2 regions of the Bradyrhizobium sp. BR 1432 genome follow, and region 2 is predicted to be linked to the other one. Evidence: predicted binding sites of a transcription regulator. Region 2 holds the regulator's gene; the other holds the start of a gene.
The links. The regulator LexA, encoded in region 2, represses DNA repair genes until DNA is damaged. The targets are predictions, from matches to a motif close to TGTTCNNNNTGTGTTCNG.

Region 1 (7,053 bases), 3.0 Mb from region 2:
CTCGCTCTCCTCGATCTCGTGCGAGAGCAGGATGTTCTTCGGCGGCGGCTTGTCGTCGTAGAACTGGGCGAGGAAGGAGCCGAGCACCTCTTCCGGGGTAAACGTCTTTTCCGCGCGCGGAAAATAGGCGCGGTTGCCCCAGTTCTGTCCGGTGCGGAAGAAGAACACCTCGACGCAGGAGAAGCCACCCTCCTGGTGGATGGCGAACACGTCGGCTTCCTCGACCGTGCGCGGATTGATGCCCTGCTGCGACTGGATCGCCGACAGCGCGGCGAGGCGGTCGCGGTAGAGCGCGGCGCGCTCGAATTCGAGCTCGCCGGAGGCCTTCTCCATCTCGCCGGCGAGCTCCTGCTTCACCGCATGGCTCTTGCCGGAGAGGAAGTCGGTCGCCTCGCGCACCAGCGTCGTATAGCCGGGAAAGTCGATCTCGCGGGTGCAGGGGCCGGCACAGCGGCGGATCTGGTAGAGCAGGCAGGGCCGGGTACGGCTCTCGAAGAACGAATCGGTGCAGGAGCGGATCAGGAACGCGCGCTGCAGTGCGGTGATGGTGCGGTTCACGGCGCCCGCTGAGGCGAACGGGCCAAAATAGCGGCCGGGCCGCGTCTGCGCGCCGCGGTGCTTCAGGATCTGGGGCGCCCAATGGTCGCCGGTGATCAGGATGTAGGGAAACGACTTGTCGTCGCGCAGCTGCACGTTGAAACGCGGCCGCAGCTGCTTGATGAGGTTGGCCTCCAGCAGCAGTGCTTCCGTCTCGGTGTTGGTCGAGACGATCTCCACGGTCGCCGTGGCGGCGATCATGCGCAGGATGCGCGCCGGCTGCGGCGCACTCTGGCGCGCGTAATTGGACAGGCGCTTTTTGACGTTCTTGGCCTTGCCGACATAGAGCACGTCCGCGTTCGCATTGAGCATGCGATAGACGCCGGCCGAGGTGGGGGCGAGCCGGACCGCGCGCTCGATCGCCTCATGACCGGTCGCCAGCGGGCCCTCGCCGACCGCGCCGCTCTCTTCCAGGATATCCGGCAGCCGCGCATCGTCCTCGTCGTCGCCGCTCGCTGTCGCGGGATCGAGGTCGGGTGGCGCCATTTCCGCTTCCCGGGGCGGGGCGTGCGGCGCGGTGACCCGCACCGGTTTGCGCGCGCGTGCGTCGTCCGGGTTGTCGGGGAAATCGTGAACCATGGTGCGAATTTAGGCGCTGGGGGTGCCGATTTGAAGTTCCGGCGGTGGTGCACGCACAGGATGGCGAGCGCAGTTCCCGGTAACGCTTGCTTAAGCCTGTTAACAGCGCGGTAACCCGGCTTAACAGCCCTTTAACTTAGAACTCTCGATAAATCTTACGCGAAAAAGTGGTGGTTCCGTAACCATGCGGTCTGGCCTTGCGCGGCAGCGCAGGCATCGCGCGGGACGGCAGTTGCGTTGGAGTGTGTGATGAAGGGGCTCGTTGTGGGCGCAGCCGCGTTGGCTGCAGCCGGCTGGACAGCTTCGGCAGGGGCCGCCGATCTCAATTACGGGCAGCGCGCGCCCTATACCGTCAATCAGCCGCTCAATGCGTATAGCTGGGCTGGTCCTTATCTGGGCGGCAACATCGGCTACGAATGGGGCTCGGTCGACAACAATCCCTCAAAGCCCTCCGGTTTCGTCGGCGGCGTGCAGGCCGGCTATAATTTCCAGAACGGCCCTTGGGTGTTCGGCGTCGAGGGCGACATTCAGGCCGCCGGTGCCGATGATACCTTCGCGCCGTGGAAGTTCTCCAATCCGTGGTTCGGCACCCTGCGCGGCCGCGCCGGCTATGCCTTCAGCAACGTGCTGTTCTACGGCACCGCGGGCCTCGCCTTCGGCGAGTTGCGCGCGCAAACTTTCGGCTGGACGGAGTCGCACACCGCCGCCGGCTGGACCATCGGTGCCGGCGCGGAAGTCGGCCTTGCGCCGAACTGGAGCGCCAAGCTCGAATATCTCTACATCGACCTGTCGACGAGCCAGTTCGCAATTACGGGCGTGTCAAACGGCTATAGCGCCAGCGTTGTCCGCGCAGGCGTGAACTATCACTTCTGATAGCTGAAGAAGAAAATACCGGACCAACCTCCCGGCCGCTCGCGGCCGGGATTTTTTTAAGCCAGGCTCGCTAGGAGAGGATGACCAAATTGACCGCCTTCGGTCCCTTCCCCTTCTTGTCCGGTTCGACTTCGAAAGTAATACGCTGTCCTTCGGCAAGGTCCTTCAGTCCCGCCCGCTCCACCGCGGTGATGTGAACGAAGACGTCGCGGCCGCCGTCGTCGGGCTTGATGAAGCCGTAGCCGCGCTCACCGTTGAAGAACTTGACCGTTCCCGTCATGGCCATCGGGAAACTCCCCCTCATTGCTCCTCCGCCGCGACGCAAACTCACGTCACGACATGACCGGACCTTACGAAGCCCGGGAGCTGGCCATCCTTGGGCGGACCTCATCGGCCCGGCCGGATCTTTCTTAGGCCTTCACTCCGCCGCAACCATTCGCGGAAGCGGAACGTAAAGCCAGTCACGGCAACAGCATAATACGGTTCTTCGCAGATTGACTACCGCTCCTGCATATTTTTCCCAAGAATGCCGGAGTGTTACGGCCTCGGCACCTCCAATCGGAATCTGGCAGCGCCGCCCTGGCCGAGCGGCATTTCGAGCTCCGGCAGGATCGTCTTGAGCTCGCCGTGCAGCGTGTAGGGCGGGTTGACGATCAGAAGACCGGCGGAAGTGAGGGCGGCACCATCGAGCTGCGGCGCCACGCTGAATTCGAGGCGCAGGCATTTTCCGGGCGGCTTTGCTGCGGCTGCGAGCCGCGCCACCGTTTGCGCCAGCGTGTCCGTGGCGCGCCGGTTCTTGGCCGGATACCAGATTACGTAGATACCGGTCGGCCATTTCGCGAAAGCCGTTGCGAAGGCCTCGCCGAGCCGCTCGAATTCGTCCTTGGCCTCGAACGGCGGGTCGATCAGCACGAGGCCGCGCCGCTCCTTCGGTGGCACGAAGGCCGGCAGTGCCATCCAGCCGTCGAGATCGACCACGCGCGCCTGTTCGTCGCGGCGCAGCACGTCGATCAGCGCCTTGCGTGCCTTCGGCTCGAGCTCACAGGCGACGAGGCGGTCCTGCGGCCTGAGCAGGCCGCGCGCGATCAGCGGCGAGCCCGGATAGGCCTTGAGCTCTCCCTTCGGATTGAAGGCGCGGACGATGTCGAGATAGGGTTTGGTCAGCGCCGCGGTCTCGTTCGACAGGCGCGCCTGCATCAGCCGTGCAATGCCGGTCAGCCACTCGCCGCCGCGGCGTGCCTCGTCGCTGCCGAGGTCGTAGAGACCGGCGCCGGCATGGGTGTCGATGACGCGGAACGCCGCCGGCTTGTCCTGCAAATAAGTGAGGATGCGCGCCAGCACGATGTGCTTGATGACATCGGCGAAGTTGCCGGCGTGGAAGGCGTGGCGGTAGTTCATGGGACCAGACTATGTTGTCTCGCGCGATCCCAACCCCTTGTCATTGCGAGCGCAGCGAAGCAATCCAGAATCTTACCGCGGAGGCAGTTTGGATTGCTTCGTCGCCAGCGCAAAATTGCTTCGCAATTTTGTCGCGGGCTCCTCGCAATGACCGGAACTATCCACCCCTGATCGGCGGCATCGTCACCTGGTCGCGGCGGCAGGCGCGGCGTTCGATCTCGTCGCAGGCGCGGAATTGCAGGTCCTTGCTGAGGCAGATGCGGACCTCGGAGAGCCGGGTCCGGTTGCAGGTGACCGAGATGGCGGCATCGCTGAGGCCGGGATTGGCCTTGATGAAGGCGTCCTCGATCTCCGCCGGCGCCACGGTCTTGGCCTGCGACAGATCGAGATATTCTGCCGGGATCTTGATCGCGGCGCGCGCCTTGCGGATCGTCTCGAAATAGCTGCGGCCCTCGAGCCCGGAGCAGGTGCCGTGCTTGTCCCATTCGTTGAAGATCAGGCCCGGCGCCGGCATCAGGTCGAGCATCGAAGAGACGATGCTGCGGTTCAGCCGCGGTGCCGGCCGCTGGCAATATTCGGGGAAGCCGCTCTCATATTGCGGCCACAGCCCATGCACCACGAAGGCGTAAGGGCGTCCGCTGCACTGCATCTGTGAGCGGCCGCCGCGCTCGGCCGCTTCCTCGCAGAAGGAGGGCGACCATGATAGCGACAGCACATAGAAATCGAACTCGCCCGGCGCGTTCTGCCGCTTGTCCTGGGCCTTTGCGCCGCTGGCGAACGAGGCCAGCCCCGCGGCAAGGATCAGGGAAAGCGTCAGCGAGATCACCAGGCGGGAGAACGAATGCAATCTGGAATGAAACATGGCGACGCCCCTCAACTAGACTGTGCAAGGAAGCCTAGCAGGCGATAAGAACATTTCAAGAACAAAATTCAGGCGACCGCCATTCAGCCGCCAGATCGACCCGAATCAGGGCTTTGCGGCGCGGCAGGCCGGATTATAGGCCCAGTTGCGGTCGACGCCGACGACGCACCATTCGACGCCATTGCCGTAGCCGGCGAAGCCGCCATCCTCGATGATCGAGAAATGCACCTTGCGCACCTTGCCGTCATTGAGCAGGGCATCGCCGGTGCAATAGCGGCGCGGAATGTTATCGGACTGCCAGGGACGGAACGCGATTTCGCGGACGGCGGAGAAGCCGGTGATTTTCAGCGAGGAATTCCAGAACGAGCTTTCTTTTCCCAGAACTGGTTGGCGATCGTCGGCAGCGCCTTGTCGCAATCGGCGACGGCGCCGTCGTAGCGCGGTCCGCTCAGCCAGAAATTCAGCTCCAGCGGATTGGCGGCCCTGGCCTCACCGAGCGATAGCGCCCCGAACATGAGGCCGAGCACGGCGGCAAAGCGGAGCGATTTCGGGGAGGGGGCGCGCATGGTCAATCCGGACAGCTAAAGTCTTGCGAAGGTCGGACGGTGCCGCGAAGGCCGGGAGAGGTCAAGTGCAGCGCGGCAACACTTCGCCAGGAGTTGACCATATCGTCGCAGCCGGCAGGGCTTCCGTTCTTTTCACTTCCAGTCCGGCACCGTAAACTGAGGGCAGCCAATTGGAGTGACGGGAATGCGAATCATTGCGGCCGCGGGCCTTCTTGCCTTGGGTATGATGGCGAGCCAGTCGGCGCGCGCCGATATCCTTCCAGTGCCGCCGTTCAAGGGCAACGACACCGGCGGCATCATCGCCTATTCGATGGCGACCCAGGCCGATGCGCGACAGGTCGCGGTCGATCATTGCGCGCGCTACGGCAAGGTCGTCAAATTCCTCGCGGTGCAGGCCTATGAGGGCGGCTACATCTCGTTCTCCTGCCGCTGGGTGCCCTATGGCGCCGCCGAGCGGCCGATCCGCACTCTCTACTGAGGCGTTGTCGTAACGCCCAAAGCTTCTCAAGCCGGGAGTCTTCCACATGACGCGCAAACTCGCTTTGCTCGGCTCGGTCGCTTGTCTCGTGCTGTCGGCAGGCGCAGCCGGCGCCGACGATCTGCCGATGCGCAAGGCCGGGCTATGGGAAATGAAGCTGGTCACGACCGGCTCGCCCGTGCCCGAGATGACGATGCAGCACTGCACTGACGAGACCGTCGACAAGGAGATGAGCAACAACGTCTCCCCGATGGCAAAGCAGATCTGCGCCAAGCAGGAGATCAAGAAGACCGCGACCGGCTATGTCAGCGATTCCGAGTGCAGCGTCGCCGGCGTCAGCACGACCTCGCATGCCGAGATATCAGGCGATTTCAATTCGGCCTACACCGTGAAGACCTCTTCGCATGCGCAAGGCGGCGTCGCCGGCGCGGCCGGCCGCGATAGCACCATGACGCTCCAAGCCAAATGGTTAGGGGCCTGCAAGCCGGACCAGAAGCCCGGCGACATCGTGATGCCAGGCGGCTTCAAGATGAACGTGCGCGATGTCGATAAGCTGAAGGCGCTGCTGCCGAAGTAGACGCACTCACCGCGCAACCGGTGCGCTCCCTCGCCCCGTTCTTACGGGGAGAGGGTTGGGGTGAGGGGCCTCTCTCCGCGAACGAGATTTTTGTGAGACCTGTACCCCCTCACCCGAATTCGATCTGCGATCGAATTCGACCTCTCCGCAAGCGGGGAGAGGTGAAGAAGCCGCCTACACCGGAATCCGCACGCTTGCCCTCAATCCTCCCATCGGACTGTCGCCGAGAGTGATGTCGCCGCCATGGGAGCGGGCGATGTCGCGGGCGATCGCGAGGCCAAGGCCGGTGCCGCCTTCGTCCTGGTTGCGGGCGTTATCCAGCCGCAGGAACGGCTTGAACACCTCTTCGCGCAAATGCGCGGGAATGCCGGGCCCGTCGTCGTCGACAGTGACGATGAGATAACGGTGATCGCGCTGGCCGGTGATGGCGATGGCCTTGCCGTAGCGTGCGGCGTTGGTGACGAGGTTGGCGAGGCAGCGCTTGAACGAGGCCGGCTTCACCGTCACCACCGGCAGGCCGTGGAATGCGACGGTCGCGGTGTGGCCGTGGCGTTCGGCGTCACTGCGCAATTCTTCCAGGGCCTGGGCCATGTCGGTCGGCTGCGATTGCTCGCCGGAATCGCCGCGGGCAAAGGCCAGGTAATCCTCCAGCATCATCGACATCTCGTCGACGTCCTTGCGCATGCCCTCGAGCTCGGGACTGTCGCCGATCAGCGCCAGCTCGAGCTTGAAGCGGGTCAGGATGGTGCGCAGGTCGTGGCTGACGCCGGCGAGCATCGCGGTGCGCTGCTCCATCGTGCGCTCGATGCGCGATTTCATTTCGAGGAAGGCGACGGAGGCGCGCCGCACCTCGCGCGCGCCGCGCGGTCTGAAGTTCGGCGCCTCGCGGCCCTTGCCAAAGCTTTCGGCGGCATCGGCGAGCCGAAGGATCGGCTTGATCTGGTTGCGCAGGAAGAGCACGGCGACGATCAGCAGGATCGAGGACGTGCCGACCATCCAGAACAGGAAGATCTCCGAGTTCGAGGCATAGGCGGCGCTGCGCTGCGCGAACACGCGCATCACGGCATCGTCGAGCTGGATGCGGATTTCGACCAGGTTGGAGCGGCCGACGGTGTCGATCCAG
Region 2 (7,053 bases):
GCCGCCGATCTCTCCCGTGCGCCCGGGCAGCTACGATTTCTCCCGCGACATGTTCTTCCAGGGCATCGGCGCCTCCGGCTTCGTGATGGGCGCGATCACCGCTTCAGTGCCGCCGGATGGCGGTGGCCTGCGGCTGCGCTACGCGGCCTTCATGCAGGGCCTGCGCGATGCGATCGACGCGCGCATCCGTGCGACGCTCGAGGGCGACAACCGTGCGATCGCGACCGCGCTGCTCACCGGACGGCGCGATGCGATCACCACGCCCGTCAACGACGCCATGTTCATCTCGGGGCTCGGCCATGTGCTGTCGATCTCCGGCTATCACATGGCGGTTGTCGCCGGTGTCGTGTTCTTCGCAGTGCGTGCGCTGCTGGCACTGATCCCGGGGCTGGCGGCGGGCTTTGCCATCAAGAAATGGTCGGCAGCTGCAGCGCTGGTGGCGGCCGCGTTCTATTTGCTGCTGTCAGGCGCGGAGGTCGCAACGCAAAGATCGTTTTTCATGACGGCGGTGGTGCTGATCGCGGTCATGGTGGATCGCCGCGCTATCACCTTCCGCACGCTGGCGGTGGCTGCGCTGATCGTGCTCGCGGTCGCGCCCGAAGCGCTGGTGCATCCGAGTTTTCAAATGTCCTTCGCCGCGACGCTCGGGCTGGTCGCGCTGGTGCAGATCGGCATGCCGAACCTGTTTGCCTCGCCGGACCATTCGGCGACCGCGCGCATCGCGCTATGGGGCGGCCGCGAGATCGCGATGCTGTTCCTGGCCTCGCTGATCGCGGGGCTTGCGACCACGCCCTACGCCGCCTTCCACTTCCACCGCGTCACGCCGTACGGTGTGCTCGCCAATCTCGGCGCGATGCCGGTGGTTTCGGCACTGGTGATGCCGGCGGGCCTGCTCGGACTGCTCGCGGCTCCCTTCGGGCTCGACGGCGTGTTCTGGTGGCTGATGGGGATCGGGAACGACTGGATGGTCGCGGTATCGCGCTGGGTGGCGGCACTGCCGGGCGCAATCGGCCGCATCCCCGCCTTCGGCATCGCGCCGCTGATCGCGGCAAGCCTCGGGATCATCGTGATGGGCCTGTTGCGCACACCCTTGCGCTGGTCTGGTGCGCTGATGTTGTTGGCTTCCATTGCCTGGGGGCTGTCGGTGCGGCAGCCCGACATCCTGATTGCCGGAGACGGCGCGAGCGTCGCGGTGCGCGGCCGGGACGGGCACCTGCATGTCATCCGGGCGAGCAAGGACGGCTTTCTGCTTAGGGAGTGGTTAGCTGCCGACGCCGATCCGCGCGACGCCGGGAGTAGCTCGCTGGCCGATGGCGTGTCGTGTGACGAGGCGGGCTGCGTGACGCCGCTCGACGACGGGCGGCTGGTTGCGCTTTCCTTGCGGATCGACGCGCTGGCTGATGATTGCAGCCGCGCCGCGCTGGTGGTGACGCGGCGGCCCGCGCCGCCGGATTGTGCGGCGATGGTGGTCGATCGGCAGCGTCTCACCAGTCAAGGCGCGCTGGCGTTGACGCAGCGTGGTGACGGTTTTGCAGTTCAAGCTGTGAGAGCGAGAGGCACAAGCCGCCCTTGGCTCCCGGCCGGCGCCGGCGAGGGTGATTTCGACGGGAGCCTTGCGCCGAAGGCGGCTACGGCCCGCAACCGGGACGCGACTCCGGCGGAGACCGACTTGCAGGCCGACGATTAAGGCCAGACGATTAAGAACAAATGCGAGGACTTGGTCCGGGTCCAACCGGACTTTCGCAGAACATAAATCATACCATCTCGCCGGCCTCGGCCGGCGATGGCATTTTCAATCCTGGCCCGACCTGGTGGCCAGGGACGGCTCAGCCGATCGGCAGACGCGTGATCGTCGGCCGGCTGTCGGCATCGATCTGCGGCTTGTGCTCGCGCTCGCCGACCGGCTGCGTCACCGGCAGTTGCAGCACGGTTGCGCGCTGGCCTTCGACGAGCTGCGTCACCAGCACGTATTTGCCGTCGGGGAATTCGATCGCGTCATGATGGCGATCGGGAACGTGCGGATCGATCTTGCCGAACTTGCCGACGCGGGAGTTGATCGTGCGCGTCCAGATCCAACGATTGTCGTAACGGACGTTGTCGGCGAAGGCGAGCTCCGTTCCCGGCAGCAGGCAGACGGCCACGGTCGGGTCGGCCGCGGAAGCAAAACCGCGCGTCGAGGTGCCGCGGAACGTTGTCGACACGATCGTCTCGCCGACTTCGGCGGGGCGCGATGCAACGGCATGCAGACTGTAGTCACACATCGGGTGCTCCTATTCGAAGATAGCAACCCGCGCCTCTTTCGGAGGCGCAAGCCTCTATCAGAGTGGAAGCACGTAACGTTCTGCTTGGTTGTGGGCGAATCTGCGGCTGGCGTCAGCAGGATGCGATCACATTATCTTTCCCGAATCCGATAGGAACAAAGTTCGCTTTAGTGCATTTGGCGGATGCGAGCGTCAGCGGCCTGCGGGCGCCGACCATCGGAATATGGCCAACTCGGCTGTGGTTGTCGCGCGACGGCATTTCGGGCGCTACGCAATTGCTCGGTCGTTGTTGCGTGCGCCGACTTGCGGGGATGGTGCTGCGATTGTGCTGCGAATGCTTGCGCTGCCGATGCAGCGATCAGCATACTGGCGAACGCGCTCAAAACGATCTTGCGCATCGTTGTCTCCTCGATCTCTTGAGCCGCAAAGCGATGAGTGCTTCGGGCGGCATGTCGAGGACATAGCGCTGGGAGAGGGGCCAGATAATCTGCCCAAGATCAGAAAGACTATCCAGCTGGAGCGGACAATCCGTCCGCTCCAATCGGAATCATTGATATCGAATGACCGCTGGGTCGTCTCAGTACTTGCGGTACAGCCCGATCAGCTTGCCCTGAATCTTCACCCGGTTCGGCGGCAGGATGCGCACCTCGTAGGCGGCGTTGGCGGGTTCGAGCGCGATCGAGGCGCCGCGGCGGCGGAAGCGCTTGAGCGTCGCTTCCTCGTCGTCGATCAGCGCCACCACGATGTCGCCGGTATCGGCGCTCTCGTTGCGCTGGATCAGCGCCATGTCGCCGTCGAGGATGCCGGCCTCGACCATCGAATCGCCGCGCACTTCGAGCGCATAGTGTTCGCCCGAGCCGAGCATGTCGGGCGGCACGCTGATGGTGTGACTGCGGGTCTGCAACGCTTCGATCGGCGTACCGGCTGCGATGCGACCCATCACGGGCACCGCAACGGGACGCTCGCCCTCGTCGGCGGGCGGACTGGAGCTCGCGCGCACCTTGCCGAGATTGCCCTCGATGACGCTTGGCGTGAAGCCGCGGCGGTTGCCGGCGGCGGCCTGGAGCTCAGGCAGCTTGATCACCTCGATGGCGCGAGCGCGGTTGGGCAGGCGGCGGATGAAGCCGCGCTCCTCCAGCGCGGTGATCAGGCGATGGATGCCCGATTTCGAGCGCAGGTCGAGCGCATCCTTCATCTCGTCGAAGGAGGGCGGCACGCCGCTTTCCTTCAGACGTTCGCTGATGAACCGCAGAAGCTCGTATTGTTTGCGCGTTAACATCTCGACCAAAGTCCCCCGGTCGATGTCGTTCGATTCCGAGACGCTGAATTGGAGCGGCGAACCGCTACATCCTCGAAACAAATCATGAACGGACACTATATGTTCGATATGTGTTCCGCAACTGCTTAATTTACCGTGAACGCGACAAAGTTCGCGGAACACGTGTGGTGGTGCGCTCAGACGGGCAGGCGCAGCACCTCGCAAGGCGAGCCGGCTCCGGCTTTCGGCGCGAACGGTGCGCGCACGAGAAGTGCCTGCGCCGCAGCGAGATTCGCAAGCAGCGAGGAATCCTGGTGATTGACGGGAACGGCCACCAGCGTGCCGTCGTCGCGCTGTTCCAGACGTGCGCGAAGATAATCCGCGCGCATATCGTTTGCGCCCACATCGCGGCCGAGCACGGCGCGCTCATGGCGGTGATGAATCACGGATCGACCCGACACCGCACGAATCAGCGGGACCATGAACAGGAAGGCGCACACATAGGACGAGACGGGATTACCCGGCAGGCCGATCACGCGCATCGCGCCGAGCCGTCCATGCATCATCGGCTTGCCCGGGCGCATCGCAATCTTCCAGAACGCCATCGAGATACCTTCGTCCCTCAGCGCCTGCTGGACAAGATCGTGGTCGCCGACCGATGCACCGCCGGTCGTGACCAGGATGTCGGCGCCGCTCTCGCGGGCGCGGCGGATGCCGGCGGTGGTGGCCTCCAGCGTGTCGGCGGCAATGCCGAGGTCGATGGTGTCAGCCCCCTCGCTGCGGGCGAGCGCGTGCAGGGCATAGCCGTTGGAATAGACGATCTGGCCGCGGCCGGGCGTGGTGCCCGGCATCACCAGTTCGTTGCCGGTGGCGAGGATCGCGACCTTCGGACGGCGGCAGACGGCAAGCTGGGGGTAATTCATGGCGGCGGCGAGCGCGAGGTCGCGCTCGGTGAGGCGGGTTCCCTTGCGCAGGAGCACGGCGCCTTCGGAGAAGTCGACGCCTGCGGGGCGGATGTGCCGGCCGGGAATCGCGGCTTCCTTGATCGTGATGCGCTTGCCGTCCGCGACCGTATCCTCCTGGATCACGACGGCGTCGGCACCGTTGGGAACGACGCCGCCGGTGAAGATCCGCACGGCTTCGCCGGCGCCGACCGTTCCCGCGAACGGACGCCCCGCGGCTACCTCGCCAATCACCGTCAGCTGGGAATCGATCGCCCCCGCGTCGGCCGCGCGCACGGCATAACCATCCATCGCGGACATTGCTTCAGGCGGCTGCGTGCGCAGCGCCGCCACGTCGCGGGCGAGCACACGGTGGAAGGCTGCGTCGAGAGCAACCATTTCCTCGGCCAGAGGCTCCGCGCCGGCAAGCACGGCGGCAAGCGCATCGGAAACCGGCATGAGAGCCACGGCGAAAACTCCTGCTCGCGGACGAATTGGCAGGAAGCCTTCTAGCCGAGCGCGAGCGCAGAGGCAAAAGAGCAGCCGAGCGGGATGATCATCCCGACGACGCATTCATAGGCAACGAAGGCGACGTCAGGCCCGGCGCGACATGATCTCCAGGACGAGGCAGATTGGTACCAGGGTGGCCATGGCTAGGACGAGAATGACCAGAGCCACGGCCAGCATCGCGATCAACTCTGCGTCTGTTCGCCCGAACTGACGCCAGGCGTCACGTCCGGAGCTTTGGGGCCCTGATCCTTATCCGGCAGCGGATCGGCCTGTGATTTCAGGTCGGCGGCCTTGCTGATGAGCTTGGCGGAGAGGCGCGAATCCGAGGTGGTTCTGGCGAATTCGAGCAGCAGAGAAGCTTGCTTTGTGAGGTAGGCTTTGCCCAGCACGAGAATAGTCCGATGTAGAAGTCCCAACGGATTCGATAGAGTCCGGAGGAAGTATTTCCGTTCCCGGAACTTTGTACAAAAATGCACAAAGTGATTTGGTTCCGCATCCCAAGCAGATTTGGTCCTCGGAACCCAACCAGATCCGGCCGGGGGCGGCAGTCAAATTCCCAACGCTCGCAAGGCGTTGCCGACATCGCCGGGCGATGTGACATGCACCGCGGTCAATCCGCGCGCCCGCGCCCCTTCGACGTTCTCGGCAAGGTCGTCGAAGAACACGATTCGGCTGGCCGGCACGCCGATCGCCCTCACGACATGGTCGAACGCCTCCGCATCCGGTTTGCGCAGGCCGATGCTGGACGACAAATAGAGCTCGCGGAAATGCCCGAGCACGCCGGCATATTCCTTCGAGAAATAGTCGACATGCGGCCGGTTGGTGTTGGAGAAGACATAGAGCGGCATCTGCTTTGCAGCGCGCGGCAAGAGCTCGGCGATGTCAGGCATCTCGCCGGCGAAGATCGCGTTCCATCCCTCCAGAAACTGCGCATCGGAAATGCCGATCCCGAGCGATGAACGCAGCGATTGGAAATAGTCCTCGTCGCTGATCTTGCCGACCTCGTGCAGCCGGTAGGCCTCGTCACGCACATAGCGCGCGACGATGGCCTCGGGCTGGCAGCCGGCATGTCCCGCCCAGCAGGCGATCGCCTTGGAGAAGTCGATGTCGAGCACCACGCGTCCGAGATCGAACAGGAGCGCATCGGCGCTGCCGGGAGAGAGCGAGGTCATCGTGTCCTTTCACTTCAGTATCGATAGGGGTCGTGGTCGAACAGCGGGAACGCGCTGAATACGCTCGGCGCATTCGTTGCGGTCGCCTGATGCAGGCAGGACTTGTCGACCTCGGCGAACGAGGTGGCACCCAAGAGGCCGAGGCAGCGCAGCACTTCATCCTCCAGCAGTTCCAGCATTCGCATCACGCCGGCTTCGCCGGCCGCCGCCAGCGCCCAGCATTGCAGCCGGCCAATGCCGACGATGTCGGCGCCCGCCGCGATCGCCTTGACGATGTCGGTGCCGCGGCAGAAGCCGCCATCGACCATGATCTTGGCGCGACCCTTCACGGCCTCGACGATTTCAGGCAGCACATGCATGGCGCCGCGGCCATGATCGAGCTGACGGCCGCCATGGTTGGAGACGTAGATCCACTCGACACCATGATCGATCGCGATCTGTGCGTCCTCGGCGGTGGCAATGCCCTTCAGGATCAGCGGGATCCTGAATTTGTCCTTGATCATCTTCACGGTCCGCCATTCCAGACCCTTCTGGTAGTCACCGCCGGTCGCGCGCAGGCGGCTTTCGCGAACGTAGCGCTTGGCGATGTCACGTTCGCGACGGCTGTAATGGGCGGTGTCGACGGTCAGGCAGAATGCGGCATAGCCGTTCTTCTCGGAGCGGCTGACAACATCCGCGACGAAGGCATCGTCGCCGCGGACATAGAGCTGATAGAGCCGCAGCGCGTCGGGCGCGGCCTCGGCAGTCTTTTCCAGGCCGGGCTCGGACACCGAGCTCAACATGTGCGCCGCACCGAAGGTGCCAGCGGCACGCGCCACGCTTGCCGCACCGTCGGGATCGAATATCTCCAGCGCACCGACGGGGGCGAGCACCACCGGCAGCCGCATCCTGCGGCCGAGCTGCTCGACCGA

Region 1: the regulator LexA is predicted to act here: its motif matches at 4,356-4,373, upstream of ACSKB8_RS15965 (ribonuclease T2 family protein).

Annotation. Positions count from the first base shown of each region.
Region 1 is NZ_JBPUGF010000003.1:3,336,939-3,343,991, reverse strand. Features, by position in the region: gene uvrC (excinuclease ABC subunit UvrC) at 1-1,176, opposite strand, end outside; gene ACSKB8_RS15980 (outer membrane protein) at 1,426-2,049, shown strand; gene ACSKB8_RS15975 (cold-shock protein) at 2,120-2,335, opposite strand; gene ACSKB8_RS15970 (23S rRNA (adenine(2030)-N(6))-methyltransferase RlmJ) at 2,587-3,447, opposite strand; gene ACSKB8_RS15965 (ribonuclease T2 family protein) at 3,605-4,309, opposite strand; partial or broken gene ACSKB8_RS15960 (hypothetical protein) at 4,415-4,875, opposite strand; gene ACSKB8_RS15955 (hypothetical protein) at 5,060-5,353, shown strand; gene ACSKB8_RS15950 (DUF3617 domain-containing protein) at 5,400-5,930, shown strand; gene ACSKB8_RS15945 (ATP-binding protein) at 6,105-7,053, opposite strand, start outside.
Region 2 is NZ_JBPUGF010000003.1:6,288,244-6,295,296, forward strand. Features, by position in the region: gene ACSKB8_RS30500 (ComEC/Rec2 family competence protein) at 1-1,687, shown strand, start outside; gene ACSKB8_RS30505 (hypothetical protein) at 1,827-2,261, opposite strand; gene ACSKB8_RS30510 (hypothetical protein) at 2,429-2,659, opposite strand; gene lexA (transcriptional repressor LexA) at 2,839-3,540, opposite strand; gene ACSKB8_RS30520 (molybdopterin molybdotransferase MoeA) at 3,717-4,928, opposite strand; gene ACSKB8_RS30525 (hypothetical protein) at 5,153-5,359, opposite strand; gene ACSKB8_RS30530 (HAD family hydrolase) at 5,519-6,142, opposite strand; gene ACSKB8_RS30535 (alpha-hydroxy acid oxidase) at 6,157-7,053, opposite strand, start outside.